Regions from separate parts of the Paenalkalicoccus suaedae genome, predicted to be linked through region 1. Evidence: riboswitches for the same ligand, from Rfam matches in the RefSeq annotation. Region 1 holds a riboswitch; the other holds the start of a gene.
What was found. A riboswitch is a leader RNA that binds a small molecule or an ion and turns the genes downstream of it on or off. The one in region 1 is predicted to bind lysine.
Positions count from the first base shown of each region.

Region 1 (4,814 bases):
TAGAAGAGGCAAGGCAGCCTCTATACACATCAAAGCCTGAGCTTGAGAGAAGTGGTATGGGACTCACAATCATGGAGAACTTCATGGATCACGTGGAGATTTCATCTGTCGTTGGCGAAGGCACGAGGCTTATGGTGATGAAAAAGTTATCCAAAGCCTCTGCCTTCTGCCAGTAGGAGTCTATTATGGCTACTCACTTAGAGGATAAAGAGGTAAAGGAGCTTTTAGTCAAAGCGCAAAGTGGAGACGTACCTGCACGTCACAAAATTGTGAAGCACAATACTCGGCTCGTGTGGTCTGTTGTACAACGATTTTCGAATAGAGGTTATGAGCAGGAAGATTTATTCCAAATAGGCTGCATAGGGCTTATGAAATCCATTGATAAATTTGATTTGAGCTATGACGTGAAGTTCTCGACGTATGCCGTACCGATGATCATTGGAGAGATTCAACGATTTTTACGGGATGATGGTGCGGTAAAGGTTAGTAGATCAATCAAGGAGCTTAGTAACCAAGTTAGGAAAACGTCAGAGCAGCTCATGAAGGAGCTAGGAAGAGTGCCGACAGTTAAGGAGATCGCCTCTTTTTTAGAGCTGTCACCTGAAGAAGTCGTCTTTGCACAAGATGCTAGCAGACAACTTGCATCGATTCATGAGACTATTTACGAAAATGACGGAGAACCAATCACCATTTTAGATCAAATGGCTGATGAACCAGACAGGTATTGGTTTGACAAACTGGCACTTCGCGAGGAAATGAAGCATTTAGATGAACGTTCTCGCATAATTATCATGCTTCGTTACTATAAGGATCAAACGCAGTCTCAAGTTGCGGCAAGGTTAGGCATTTCCCAAGTCCAAGTCTCAAGGCTTGAGAAGAAAATTTTAGAGACGCTGAAAGAAAAGTTAGAGCAGACAAGTTAAAAAGGAAGCACCTCTTTTTCTTCTAAAGGGGTGCTTTTTGTCTTAAGAAAACAGCCTTACATAATTACTAAAACCTAAACACATACTAACCCTCAACAGAAGGTCCTTGAGAGGGGGAGAAGCAGATGCTTTCAACCGATTTAAAAGTGAATGAGGAAATTTTACAAGACCGATTAGGAATAGATAAGAGTTTTGATGTTGATAAACGCTCCCTGTTTATTCATGATGTCGGAATCAAGCTATATTTTGTGACGGGACTTTGCGATATTTCCCACCTAATTGATATTTTAGATAAGCTCATGTTCGTTGACAGTATGGAGAGGAAAAAGCGTGACACGAAAGAGATGATGCTCAACAGACTGACTCATATGCAGGTAGAGCTCACGGATGAGTACGATACGATTATAAAGCAAGTGTTATCTGGACTCGTTGTCATTTTAATTGATGGAGAGTCTGAAGCGTTAATCATTGATGCGAGGAGATACCCTGGGCGCGGACCTGAAGAACCTGACACGGAAAGAGTTGTAAGAGGAAGTCGAGATGGTTTTACTGAAAATATTATTGAGAATACCGCGCTCACGAGACGCCGGATTCGTGACGAAAACTTACGGAATGTTATGGTTCAGGTCGGAAGGCGTTCTAAAACAGATATTTGTGTGGCGTATATTGAAGGTGTAGCCGATCAAAACTCGGTTGATATTGTATTTAAAGAGCTTGAGCAGATCGATATCGACGGCCTCACTATGGCCGACAAAGTGGTAGAGGAATACATCGTCAAGCAAGGAATGAATCCCTTCCCTATGGTGCGCTATACGGAGCGTCCTGACGTATGTGCAACCCATCTACTCGAGGGTCACGTCGTCTGTTATGTGGACTCTTCTCCAAGTGTCATGATTTTTCCAACAACCTTTTTTCATCACGTGCAGCACGCGGAAGAATATCGCCAAGCGCCAGCTATTGGGACATTCTTAAGATGGGTTCGATTCTCTGGGATGCTATTCTCCCTTCTTGTTTTACCACTATGGCTATTGTTTGTGCTCGAACCTACACTATTACCTGATCACCTATCTTTTATCGGACCAAATGAGATGTCAAATGTTCCGATATTTTGGCAAATACTATTTGCGGAGCTTGGAATTGAGCTCTTGAGAATGGCTGCCATTCACACCCCATCACCTCTTGCGACTGCATTGGGTTTAGTTGCGGCACTCCTAATTGGAGAGGTTGCGATTAGCGTCGGATTATTTGTGCCAGAGGTCATCCTTTATGTAGCAATCTCCGCCGTCGGTATGTTTGCTACTCCAAGCTATGAGCTTGCCTTTGCGATGAAAATCATGAGAATACTTTTAATCACAGCTGTTGCTATTGCTGGTCTCCCTGGATTTGTCATTGGCTTAACTGTCATGATGTTATTTATTTCCACAAGGAAAGCGCTCGAGACACCTTATTTTTGGCCGTTTATTCCCTTTTATCCAATTGCGTGCCTTGATATTTTCTTCCGAAAGCCAGTGCCATTGAAACTATTACGTCCTAGTATTGTCCATCCGCCAGACAGGATAAAACAACGAACTTCCTCGTAACGGTTGCGAATCTTTTAGCCCTATGCTATCTTGAATAAAATGAATTGAATAGAAGGATAGAGGCGCGGTGTAAAAAAGTACAGCATGATAGTCTGAGGAGGCGATGATCATGTTAGAAAGGTTACATTGCCGAAGGGGCGTGAAGTACCTCATTTCACCTCCCTGGGGTCTGGTTTAAGAAGCCAGACACTGTCACTATAGCAGTGGAGCACTATCTTTCCGAATACGTTTAGGTACGGGTCGGGAATGAGTGTGTGTGACGCCCTCATTCCCTTTTTTATATTCAAATAGAGTAGGAGCGGAGATAAATGACATACAGAGGGACGACGAAAGTAAATGAGCGTGGGTTTATAGAAATTGGTGGAGTCTCAACGGAGACGCTTAAGGAAGCGTACGGAACCCCTTTATTTGTGTATGATGTAAAAGACATTCGAGATCGGGCTAATGAGTTTCACGATGCTTTTAAAAATCAATCTGTGTCTTATCAAATTGCTTACGCATCCAAAGCATTCAGCTGCATTGCGATGATTGAGCTTGCAAACGAATTAGAACTGAGCTTAGATGTTTGCTCTGGCGGTGAGCTTTATACAGCGCTTGAAGCAGGCTTTCCAGTTGAACGCATTCACTTCCACGGAAATAATAAAACACCAGACGAGCTTGAGATGGCCGTCACACATAAAATCGGCTGTATTGTCGTAGACAATTTTACAGAGCTATCATGGTTGATGGCTTTGACGGAGTCAAGTAAGCAACAAATGGATGTGCTCATTCGCATCACACCTGGTGTAGAGGCACACACGCATGAATATATTTCAACTGGTCAAGAGGATTCTAAATTCGGATTTGATTTAAATAGCGCGCAGGCAGACAAGGCAATCGATATGATTACTTCTCATGAATTCCTAACGCTTCAAGGCGTTCATTCTCATATCGGTTCCCAAATTTTCCGTGCAGAAGGCTTTGAAGAGGCAGTCAAGGAGATTTATGCATCCATCGAAGGTTGGGTAAACAAGTTCGATTACTATCCAAACGTACTAAACGTTGGTGGAGGATTTGGAATTCGCTACACTGAAAATGACGAACCACTCCCACTATCAACGTACATCGACAAAATGGTAGAAGCGGCTAAAAAAGAATCTAACAGATTAAATAAGCCTCTTCCGGAATTTTGGATAGAGCCTGGGCGCGCTTTAGTTGGAGAAGCAGGAACAACTCTCTACACGCTCGGAACACGTAAAGAAATTCCTGATGTACGCACGTATGTATCAGTTGACGGAGGCATGACGGACAATATTCGCCCTGCGCTTTATCAGGCTGAATACTCCGCGACATTAGCTAACCGTGCTCACGCGGAGCCTGAAGAGGTTGTATCTATTGCAGGTAAATGTTGCGAGAGCGGGGATATGCTAATCTGGGATATTAATCTCCCAAAAATCGAGCAAGGTGATATTTTAGCTGTCTTCTCAACAGGTGCCTATGGTTACTCGATGGCAAACAATTATAACCGGATTCTACGTCCTGCTGTCGTGTTCGTTGAGGATGGGGAGCATGAATGTGTGATCGAAAGAGAGCAGTTTGAAGATTTAACAAGACGTGAGAATCGATACTCAAAAATTATGCTTCCTGAAAAAGCATAAACGTGACCTTTAAGTGATTCTCTGCTACACTATGTAAGGTATAAAATCGTTAAACAATGGAGGCAATTCACATGAAAAAAGGCGAAATTATTTTTGGCAACGGAGAAAAGATTGTTATTGAATTTTTCCCAGAAGCAGCACCAGGACACGTAGAAAACTTTGAGAAGCTTGCGAGCGACGGTTTTTATAACGGATTAAACTTCCACCGAGTTATTCCAGGTTTTGTTGCACAGGGCGGATGTCCAAACGGAACAGGAACTGGCGGACCTGGTTACACAATCAAATGTGAAACAGAAGGCAACCCACATAAGCACCAAAAAGGCACTCTCTCTATGGCACATGCAGGTCGTGACACTGGTGGAAGCCAATTCTTCCTCGTATTCGATCCACAGCCGCACCTAGATGGTGTTCACACTGTTTTTGGCCAAGTTATTGAAGGCCTTGACGTGATGGATCGCATCAAGCAAGGCGATGTAATGGAAGAAGTAAAAGTATACGACGTTGAATAAGAGCGTTTGAACGAAAAGATAAATGAAATAAACAGAAGAGGAGCCGATTGCAAAATCGAGGGCTCCTCTTTTTGTTTGAGGAAAGATAGACCGGTTTGAGGATAATGGAAAGCAAAAAGTGAATAATGAAGCAGGGATTCCGGATAACTGAAAACGATAAGCGGA
Region 1 is NZ_CP041372.2:1,594,735-1,599,548, forward strand. It holds gene spoIIAB (anti-sigma F factor) at 1-176, shown strand, start outside; gene sigF (RNA polymerase sporulation sigma factor SigF) at 186-923, shown strand; gene FLK61_RS08635 (spore germination protein) at 1,049-2,503, shown strand; lysine riboswitch at 2,553-2,725, shown strand; gene lysA (diaminopimelate decarboxylase) at 2,812-4,140, shown strand; gene FLK61_RS08645 (peptidylprolyl isomerase) at 4,212-4,649, shown strand.

Region 2 (4,814 bases), 1.2 Mb from region 1:
GCTGGAACGTAGAAGACGTTCCATCTATGGCGCTACCCCCTTGTCATACGATGTTTCAATTTTGGGTAGCAGATGGCAAGCTTTCCTGTCAGCTTTATCAGAGGAGTGCAGATGTCTTTTTAGGAGTACCGTTTAATATTGCAAGCTATGCTTTACTCACTCATTTAATTGCGCATGAGTGCGGTTTAGAAGTTGGAGATTTCGTTCATACACTAGGAGATGCGCACATTTACTCGAATCACGTAGAGCAAGTGAACTTGCAACTTTCACGGGACGAGAAGCCTCTTCCAACCATTACGATTAACGAGTCGTTAACGTCTATCTTTGACGCAGAGATCGAGGACATTACACTGGAAGGATATGAGCCTCACCCTTCTATTAAAGCACCTATCGCAGTCTAACAAGGAGGAATGACGATGCTTGCAATGATAGTAGCACATGATCGCAATCGAGTTATTGGACGTGATAATGCGATGCCGTGGCATCTCCCAGCGGATCTCGCTTTTTTTAAGCGGACTACGACCGGGTCTACGATCGTGATGGGTCGCAAAACGTTTGAGTCGATCGGTAGACCACTACCTAATAGACGCTCCATCATTCTCACACGTAACGAAGGCTACAGCCAAGAAGGTGCTGAAGTCGTTCATTCCTTTGAGGAATTAACGACGCTGTTAAGTCAGGATGAAAAAGCATTTATCATAGGTGGAGCAGAGATATTCCGTTACTACTTGGATAAAGTGGACCGTGTCTACGTGACGTATATTGACAGTGAGTTTGAAGGGGATACCTATTTCCCAGAACTAGACCCAACTAAATGGGTGTTAAAAGAAGAACAAAAAGGGGTCAAGGATGAAAAGAATCCGTATGACTTCTACTTCCGTACATATGATGCGGTTGAGCCACTCTCTTAGCATGAGAGTGGCTTTTTTTGCATAGTTTGTGTGGAAGGGGCGTGGACAATCATGTTAAAGCAGCGCTTGCGCCGAAGACAGTCACGAAGAGGACCGTTACCACTCAAAGTCGTCTTTCTCTTGTCCTGTGCTATTTTTATTGTTCTGACTGTACAGGGGTTAATCTTAGTAGAGAAAGGCGTTCGACCAACTATTATTGCCATAGCTAAAACAGAGACTCAACGTATAGCGACACTCGCTATCAATGATGCCATCTCCAGTCAAATTTTAGAGGAGAGCCACATGGAGGATGTCCTCATTTATGAATATGATCAGAATCAGCAAGTTAACTCTGTCCAGTTAAACCCCGTTATCGTCAATCGTGTTCTTCAAGAAACGACGAAGAGAGTGCAAAATTACTTAAATGATATTGAACAGGGCAAGATTCGTGATTATCATGTAGCTCCGGATGACTCGTTGCCTCACGATGGAGCATCATTTTCTGAAGATGGTATTATTCATATGATTCCTTTAGGGCAGGCAACGAAGAATGCGCTACTCGCCCACTTGGGTCCTGAGATTCCTGTCAGACTCTCAGCGATTGGGGACGTGAAGTCGCAAATGAAGCATGAAGTGATGTCTGTAGGGATTAATAATGCGTACTTAAGCGTCTCTGTGGATATTGAAGTCGACGTAAAAGTCGTTATTCCATTTGCTACGGATACCGCTGTTGTAAAGACCGCAGTGCCTGTTACGATGGTTTGGTTACCTGGTGATGTTCCGGATTATTATGGTGGCAGTGGAACGATTCCAGCAGTCATCAATCCAAATCAGGGCGGCGGTGGGTAAGGGCCGGCTATATTTGCTATGTAAGAAAAAGGGTAGTAAGAAGCTTCGCAACTGTTGCAATTAATAGAATATAATGGGCTAGGTAAAAAGCATTGAAATTAGCCTTGATATTTGTTATTCTAATTCGGGAAACTTCGACAAGTTCATAGCAATAGATACCTCCTAACAATGTGAGGTAGAGGCGCGAAGAAAAAGAGTAATATGCGGAAGCTTAGACGAGCGATGCACGCATGTGAAAGGGTTCTTTGCCGAAGCAATTATGTACCGTCAACACATAATTAGCTGGGCCTGCACTTAATAAGTGCTGGACTGTCACGCACGTGCTTGTATAGCTCAGCGTGGAGAACTGCGAAACGTTTGTAGTGAGGATCATCTGTAGATAGCAGGGGATACTCTCCCTTGCTTTTTTTATTGTCCAGAGATCACACTACTATCCACATTTTTATATAGAGGAAGGGGCAATACTCATGGATCACGGTATCCTATCCCTGCTGCCACCGGTGCTTGCACTTGTGCTCGTGCTTATCACGAAGCGCGTGTTAGTGTCACTTGGTGTTGGTATTATTGTTGGAGCCTTAATGGTCAACCAACAGCAGGATATGTTTATTAACGAGGCATTTACACAAATAATGTCGACCGTCACAGGCATCTTTTGGACGGAGGATGGCATAAATACGTGGGAATTTTATATTATCTTATTCCTGCTACTACTCGGAATGATTGCGGCACTTATCACCATTACAGGTGGGGGACGAGCATTCGGAGAGTGGGCGCTTGCGCGAGTGAAGACGCGCATTGGCGCACAGTTTGTTGCAGCATTTTTAGGAATAATCATCTTTATCGATGATTATTTTAACAGCTTAACAGTCGGGAACGTTAGTCGACCGCTAACAGACCGTCATCGTATTTCGCGTGCTAAGCTCGCGTATATTGTGGACTCTACGGCGGCTCCAATGTGTGTGATTTCTCCAGTCTCAAGCTGGGGTGCATACATTATCACGATTATCGGTGGTATTTTAACTGCTCACGGTGTGACGCAGTATGGCTCTTTACAGGCATTTCTACTGATCGCTCCAATGAACTTTTATGCGGTATTTGCGATCATCACGGTATTTGCGGTCGCATACTTTAAGCTTGATATCGGTGCGATGCGTCATCACGAGCGTCTAGCGGTTACGTCCGGTGAATTGTTTGATCAAAGCAAAGGCGCTATTCCTGGGGAAACTGGGTTAGAAGCTCCAGAAGCAAAAGGCAAGGTTTCTGACCTCGTTGTACCAATTGCCGTATTAATTGCAGGTACAGTTATGTTCATGGTGATTACAGGTATTCAAGCAACAGAAGGCACTGCGTCTCTTCTTGCTACATTTGAAAATACAGACGTCGCTGCTTCCCTCGTATATGGTGGACTAATTAGTTTCGCCGTAGCAGTAGTGTTAGCATTCGTACGTCGTGTAGAAGTAAAGCAAGTAGGTCTTGGCCTATGGGCGGGAATTAAGTCGATGCTACCTGCTATTTATATCCTCATTTTTGCGTGGACGATTATTGAAGTCATTGACGCATTAGGTACAGGAGAATATTTAGCAAGCCAAGTAAACGAATTTATTCCACTCGCTATTTTACCAGCGCTACTCTTTGTGATCGCAGGGTTCATGGCATTTAGTACAGGAACATCATGGGGCACATTTGCCATCATGCTACCGATCGCAGGAGAAATTGCTGCACAAACAGATATTACGCTTATGCTACCAGTTTTAGCAGCAGTACTTGCTGGTGCAATCTTCGGTGACCACTGTTCACCAATTTCAGATACAACGATTCTTTCTTCAGCAGGAGCGGGAAGTCATCACATCGATCACGTGACAACCCAGCTACCTTACGCACTGTTGATCGGATTCGTAGCTATTATCGCTTTCTTAGCACTAGGAGTAACAGGATCGACGATTGTTGGACTGTTAGTAGGTGCTGTAACGTTAGCGCTGACGCTAGGTGTCACGAAAGTAATCGTAGGAAGACTCGGCACGATCGGGTAATAAGACTTGTAAGACGGAAGGCTCTCACGTTATGTGAGGGCCTTTTGTTTTTGGTGTTGGTGAGGGGAGAAGGGGAAAGAAATGGGCGAGGAATAGACGGCACTAGCAAGCGAATGATGCAACTAGCGCGAGAAAAACCGATTAGCCTTTTGCAGCGGCACGTCGCGCATAAAGCTAGTTTATGCGCGCAATCACTGCGGAAGTCCATAACTTCTGTTTAAGGAACATAACTTTAAAACGGGGAACATAAAAGCAAAATTAGGAACATAACGATGTTCAAAAAGTCCATGGAGTCCATAAAGTTTAGATGCGGAACATAACATCAGGATCAAGAACATAACTTTAAAAAGCGGAACATAAAATTAAACTAAAGATCATAACTATTCTCAATAATATGTAGAAGCGTCTAACCTTATTTCGAAGCAGATAAATACACTATAAACACAACTTCTCACTCTATTAATTGGAGAAATCACACCTACAAAACTCTATATTAAGAAAGAAATCACTCGATTTCTGTCACATAATTGAAGAAGGTTGAAGAAACCACCCCTTACTATTCTAAAGCATCATAACTTATTTAAGCGCTTACATTTCAGTTTATGCGCATAAATGTGAGAAATCATCATAATTTGTGTCGAATATTCAGAAAATACTTTGACATTCTATTTTCTGATAATTATAATAAAATAGCGAAGACAAGATCATTTGTATGATCAAAAAGTTAATAAAAGGAGGAGGCTTACACCTATTTTCCTAAAGCAGTAATAGTCTTAGCAATTATTTTTAGTTTTAAAATACAGCTATGTAGAGGGGAGTTTTTTTCATGGATCAGTCTCGTGAGCAGTTTGCCACAAGATTAGGGTTTATCCTGGCAGCCGTTGGTTCTGCTGTAGGTCTAGGGAACATTTGGCGTTTTGCGTATGTAACAGGTGAAAGTGGTGGAGCAGCATTCTTATTAATTTATGTGCTTTGTATCTTCCTAGTTGGTCTTCCTGTTTTACTTGCCGAGTTTTCTGTCGGCCGACGCGGTCAGTCAGATGTT
Region 2 is NZ_CP041372.2:2,786,835-2,791,648, reverse strand. It holds gene FLK61_RS15015 (thymidylate synthase) at 1-401, shown strand, start outside; gene FLK61_RS15010 (dihydrofolate reductase) at 417-911, shown strand; gene yunB (sporulation protein YunB) at 963-1,739, shown strand; lysine riboswitch at 1,908-2,096, shown strand; gene FLK61_RS15000 (Na+/H+ antiporter NhaC family protein) at 2,207-3,769, shown strand; gene FLK61_RS14995 (sodium-dependent transporter) at 4,596-4,814, shown strand, end outside.
Region 2: another riboswitch for lysine. It lies ahead of FLK61_RS15000 (Na+/H+ antiporter NhaC family protein); the one in region 1 lies ahead of lysA (diaminopimelate decarboxylase).